DNA from 2 places in the Buttiauxella cochleicola genome. Region 1 is predicted to be linked to the other one. Evidence: predicted binding sites of a transcription regulator. Region 1 holds the regulator's gene; the other holds the start of a gene.

The links. Region 1 encodes LexA, which represses DNA repair genes until DNA is damaged. Its sites were predicted from a motif close to TNCTGTATGTACATACAGNA; they were not measured.
Region 2: a site for LexA is predicted at 1,830-1,849, ahead of mutH (DNA mismatch repair endonuclease MutH). Genes of this name have one in related genera too.

Annotation. Positions count from the first base shown of each region.
Region 1 covers NZ_JAJSOU010000009.1:38,902-42,071, forward strand. Annotated here, with positions in the region: gene plsB (glycerol-3-phosphate 1-O-acyltransferase PlsB) at 1-856, opposite strand, end outside; gene LVQ79_RS13460 (diacylglycerol kinase) at 983-1,351, shown strand; gene lexA (transcriptional repressor LexA) at 1,460-2,068, shown strand; gene dinF (MATE family efflux transporter DinF) at 2,143-3,170, shown strand, end outside.
Region 2 covers NZ_JAJSOU010000012.1:100,070-103,239, forward strand. Annotated here, with positions in the region: gene ptsP (phosphoenolpyruvate--protein phosphotransferase) at 1-631, opposite strand, end outside; gene rppH (RNA pyrophosphohydrolase) at 644-1,174, opposite strand; gene mutH (DNA mismatch repair endonuclease MutH) at 1,860-2,546, shown strand; gene LVQ79_RS16610 (TerC family protein) at 2,620-3,170, shown strand, end outside.

The DNA of each region.
Region 1 (3,170 bases):
TGTGAACGTTAATGCCCTGGTACAAACGGTTCCACGTCAGACCTAATACGCGGTCGGTCAAACGAACGGCTTCATAAGAGAAGTTCGCCGCAATCTCTTCCATCAAGGCAACAGCATTTTGCTGCGCTTTTTCATGGGAGATTTTCTTGCTGCGCGCTTCATCTTCTACTGCACGGGCAATAGCTTTTGAAGCCAAAAGCTTATTGAACAGATCCTGACGTACCGGCAGACGCGGGCCAACAGTCGCTAAGCGCTGGCGAGCAAAGTGCATACGCGCCACGCGTGCCAGTTTTTGGGCGATTTTTTTGTCTGTACCGTGATCGGTTGCCATCTGGCGCAGCGAAACAGGTGCAGAGAACCGCACAAAGCTGTCGCGCCCAAGCCAGGAGACTGCGAAGAATTTCTGAATGCCGTTAAGCATCTTCAGTGGCGGGTTAACTTCGCCTTTTTCGCGACCCGGAGAGCGGCCAAACATCACCGATACCGGCACCATCTGCACATCCAGATTTGGATTGCTGCGGTGCAAGTCGAGATAATCATGGAACAGCTTGATCGACTCTTCTTTTGGCGTGTAATAAGTGAACACACGCGGGCCGCCATGGATAAAGACATAGCGCGGCAATACCGCACCGTCGATCTCTAACGGCTCGAGAGGGTCGGGCAAGTTGTGCGCGAGGCATTGCGCGCGCAGGGTTAATAAGTCCGCCTTTGAGTTATAAGGCAGAACGTACATTATTGGGCGTGTGGGATCTAAGCCCAGTTCGGCCTGTGGATCTGCCGGAATGGACTTGCTCTTTACCAGAACGCCTAATGGTAAATTAAGTAATTTGTAGTAGATTCTTGGCCAGCCTGACATAAACGATGTAAAGCCTCAGGTTAATGATGCAAATTCGCCGCAAGAATATCAGAATCTCACCCAGATTTCTGTGGCGTTATAATTTTGACAAGCATTGATGCAAATAATTTGAAAAGGTTTCCTAAAATGGCGAGCAGTACCACTGGACTTACCCGTATCATCAAAGCCGCAGGCTACTCATGGAAAGGGCTCAAAGCAGCCTGGATCAACGAAGCAGCTTTCCGCCAGGAAGGCGTTTCTGCTGTTATCGCCATTGCCATCGCATGTTGGTTAGATGTCGATCCCATTACCCGCATTCTACTTATCGGCTCAGTCGTGCTGGTCATGATTGTCGAGATCCTCAATAGCGCTATTGAGGCACTTGTCGACCGTGTTGGCACTGATTATCACGAGCTTTCAGGACGCGCCAAAGATATGGGCTCGGCCGCTGTATTAATTTCAATTATCCTCGCAGTAATTACCTGGGTCACGCTGCTTTGGTCGCATTTGCGGTGATCTTTCCAGAATAGTTAAGTGCCTGGTTTTTTGCTTAATTTGTGGTTCCAAATTGACCTTTGACTGTATATACTCACAGCATAACTGTATAAACACCCAGGGGGCGGAATGAAAGCGTTAACTACCAGGCAGCAAGAGGTGTTTGATCTTATTCGGGATCATATCAGCCAGACCGGCATGCCACCGACTCGTGCCGAGATTGCTCAACGTCTGGGGTTCCGTTCTCCGAACGCCGCTGAAGAGCATTTAAAAGCACTTGCCCGTAAAGGTGTGCTTGAAATTGTTTCTGGTGCATCCCGTGGTATCCGCCTGTTGGTGGAAGAAGTGACTGGTATTCCACTGGTTGGGCGTGTTGCTGCAGGTGAGCCACTCCTGGCACAGCAACATATCGAAGGCCATTACCAGGTTGATCCTTCACTGTTCAAACCAAATGCCGACTTCTTGCTGCGCGTCAGCGGTATGTCAATGAAAGACATCGGCATTATGGATGGCGACCTGCTTGCGGTTCATAAAACTCAGGATGTGCGTAATGGCCAGGTTGTTGTCGCGCGTATCGATGATGAAGTTACCGTTAAGCGCTTAAAACAACAGGGCAATACAGTTCATCTGCTGCCAGAAAACAGTGAGTTTGAACCGATCGTGGTAGACCTGCGCGAGCATAACTTCTCAATTGAAGGGCTGGCTGTTGGGGTTATTCGCAACGGCGACTGGCTGTAAAATCTCTTTAGGTGATGCGCATTTAGAATGCGCATCACTGCCTTAATTCTCTTTGATCTCCTTCAGGAGAGGTCATGCAATTATTCTCCACAGCGGATCGTGCGCTCTGGCGCCTCGCTTTACCCATGATTTTCTCCAACATTACTGTTCCGCTGCTTGGCCTTGTCGATACGGCTGTGATTGGTCATCTGGATAGTCCTGTTTACTTGGGCGGTGTTGCCATTGGTGCGACAGCAACCAGCTTCCTGTTTATGTTGCTGCTGTTTTTACGAATGAGTACCACAGGCTTAACTGCTCAGGCTTTTGGCGCCAATAATCCCTCAGCGTTAGCTCGTGCACTGGTGCAACCACTATTGCTGGCACTTGGGGCAGGGGTGGCAATTGTCTTACTGCGCGATCCCCTCATTTCACTCGCTTTACAAATTGTTGGTGGCAATCAGGATGTGCTCGTACAAGCACAACGCTTTCTTGAAATCCGCTGGCTAAGTGCGCCAGCCTCGCTTGCCAACCTGGTTCTACTAGGATGGTTGTTAGGGGTTCAATACGCACGAGCTCCGGTTATCTTGCTGGTAGTCGGCAATGTTCTGAATATCGTACTGGATGTGTGGCTGGTTATGGGGTTGCACCTTGATGTTCAAGGGGCGGCACTTGCGACTGTCACTGCTGAATACGCGACATTTTTCATCGGATTGCTGATGGTGAAGAAGGTTATGGGCATGCGTGGTATCAGCTTTGAGATGATTAAGCAGTCCTGGCGTGGCAATGTTCGGCGCTTACTGGCGCTCAATCGGGACATCATGTTGCGCTCGTTATTACTGCAAGTGTGCTTTGCATCAGTGACCATCTTTGGTGCGCGCTTAGGTAGCGAAATTGTCGCCGTCAATGCGGTATTAATGACGCTTCTGACGTTTACCGCTTATGCGCTTGATGGTTTTGCCTATGCCGTTGAAGCCCATTCCGGGCAAGCTTATGGCGCAAAGAATCGCGGCCAACTACTCGAGGTTTGGGGTGCTGCCTGTCGCCAGGCGGGTTTAGTCGCGCTCATGTTTGCCGTGGTGTATGCCCTATTTGGCGAGCAAATTGTTTCTCTTCTGACGTCCAT
Region 2 (3,170 bases), on a different contig from region 1:
GTTCACGCTCAAGTGTCGTATCGAGTGTAGATGCCTCCGACACTTGCTCCATTAAAGGGAGTGTCGAATCCATCCAACCTTCGGCAATTGCTACACCCGGAGATGCAGGTAACGCACGAATACGCGTTTGGCGATATTGACCAAATAAGGCAGCCAGCTGTGATTGAGAGAGGATTGCCGCCATTTGTGTGGCGAGCGTAACGAGGAAAGACTCCTCGCTTTCATCATATTGCCGGTGCTCACGTTGTTGTACTACCAACACACCCAGCAACTGGCGACGCTGGATGATAGGGACACCCAGGAAGGCGCGAAAACGTTCTTCTTTTACTGCAGGTACATATTTAAAACTTGGGTGCTTCTGCGCATCAGCAAGGTTTATCGGCTCTGCAAGACGCCCAACCAGTCCGACAATGCCTTCATCAAATGCGAGTGTAATGGTGCGACCACGTGGCTTTTTAAGGCCACGTGTTGCCATGAGATAAAAGCAGCGCCTGTCATGATCTGCGAGATAAACCGAGCATACCTCGGTATCCATCGCAAGGCAGATGTCTGTAACCAAAATATCCAGCGCCTCATTGAGGCGCGGGGCACTGGCAACCTTCTCGACTATTTCTCGCAGACGGGTAAGCATTTTTCGCGTGACTTAACCTCTTTTACGTCGCCATGCAGGCGCGTTATTACGTGGTGGCGCAACTTCCTGTAGCGGCATTACGACGCTTGCAAACTCTTTCATCACCCGACGATACACATCGCGTTTAAAGGAGACGACCTGACGAACCGGATACCAATAACTAACCCAACGCCAGCCATCAAACTCTGGGGTACTACTGGTTTGCATATTGATATCGTTATCGCTACTGATCAACTGCAAGAGAAACCATTTTTGTTTCTGGCCGATACAAACCGGCTTTGTGTCCCAACGCACCAAACGTTTAGGTAACTTGTAACGTAACCAGTTTCGGGTCGAGGCGAGTATTCGGACATCTTTTCGCTGTAAACCCACTTCCTCGAAAAGCTCCCGGTACATTGCCTGTTCCGGGGATTCGCCAGGATTGATGCCACCTTGCGGAAACTGCCAGGAATGTTGACCAAAACGCCTGGCCCACATTACCTGACCCTGCCGATTACAGATTACGATACCAACATTCGGGCGGTAGCCATCATCATCGATCACCGGACTACCTCAAAACAAACTTAGATTAGGGCGATTGTTTCATACAAGCGCTAGACGGTAAACCACTGTGTAACGGTTCTCAGAAGGAATAACATTTGAATAACTCACAAAATATGACCGAGTTATAAACATTAACGTGGATGGGCCTCGCAGTTTATTCACTTTTTCTGTGGATATAACTGTGAAGAACTACCTTATACACTCGGGACAACTTAGGATAACTCCTGAAACCCATTAAAAATATGAAATAAAATAATCAATATATTCAATACAATAAAGATATAATGAATAACTTACAGCTCAGTAGTGTGACGATCATCACACATGAAGATCTCACACTGATGAAAGATCGACCAATGACGTTTTTATCCACAGATTGTGCCAACAAGTTAGTCACAATCTGGTGAAAAAATGGGTTTAACCCCCAGTCAAGGCTGTAAATCGAACCAGTAGTGAGCTTTTTTATCACTTATCCCATTTTTCTGTGGATAACCCGGTGTAAGATCCTGTTCACTCCCGGTGACCAGAATGGGAAAAGGTTTTTTCCAAATTAAAAAACGATAAGTTTTAATCTTAAAAGTTATTAAAAATCAGTGCATTGTCATTCTTATCCCCGGCACGCTAAACTATCTTTATATCGCGGGATAATTACGCTTACTTTTTGAACAGCCAGTAACAAGATAACATGCAAACACTCAGTCCCTTACTTAACCCTCCAGAAAACGAACAGATATTACTGACTCAAGCTCAGAAGCTGGCTGGCTATACGCTAGGTGAACTGGCAGCTTTAGCCAGATTGCCGATCCCAAAGGATCTCAAGCGCGACAAAGGCTGGATCGGTGTTTTGCTTGAACTATGGCTGGGTGCCAGTGCTGGTAGCAAACCTGAACAAGATTTCGCAGCATTAGGAATTGAGCTGAAAACTATTCCTGTGGATAGATTTGGCCGCCCGTTGGAAACTACTTTTGTTTGCGTGGCCCCGCTCACCGGTAACACAGGGGTGACGTGGGAAACCAGCCATGTGCGCCACAAATTAAAACGGGTTCTGTGGGTTCCGGTTGAAGGAGAGCGGCAAATTCCTCTTGCTGAGCGTCATATCGGCACGCCTTTGCTGTGGGCTCCTTCCGAGGAAGAAGAGCAGCAGTTGCGTCAGGATTGGGAAGAGTTAATGGATTTGATTGTGCTCGGCCAGGTTGAGCGCATCACCGCACGACACGGAGAAGTGTTGCAGTTACGCCCCAAAGCCGCCAATAGCAAAGCGCTAACCAATGCATTCGGTGCTGATGGCGCGCCAATTCTTACGCTCCCGCGCGGTTTTTATCTGAAAAAGAACTTTACCGCCGCTTTACTGGCTAATCATTTCTCGTTGTAGCACCAATTAATTTGTGTCCTGCGTTCAGCTCGCGTTTATAATTGGCGTTTTATAATTTCTGGCAGGGCTTTAAATGTTGTTTGCATGGGTTACCGATCCTAACGCGTGGATGGCGCTAGGGACACTGACGATTCTGGAAATCGTTCTGGGTATCGACAATATCATCTTCCTCTCACTTGTTGTGGCGAAGCTGCCTAAAGCGCAGCAAGCCAAAGCGCGCCGCCTGGGACTGGGGGCTGCGATGATTATGCGTTTGGTGTTACTGGCGTCTATCGCCTGGATGACGCACTTAATTCACCCTCTGTTTTCCGTGATGGGCCATGCGTTCTCGGCACGAGACCTCATTTTGACATTAGGTGGCGTGTTCTTAATCTGGAAAGCGAGCAAAGAGATTCACGAGTCCATTGAAGGTGAAGAGGAAGGAATAAAAACCAACGTTCACTCCTTCTTTGGCGCAATTGTGCAGATAATGCTGCTGGATATTATCTTCAGTCTGGATTCCGTCATTACAGCCGTTGGCCTGTCCGATCATCTGTTTATTATGATGGCTGCTGTGGTGATTGCCGTAATGGTGATGATGTTTGCTGCAAAATCGATTGGTGATTTTGTAGAACGCCACCCTTC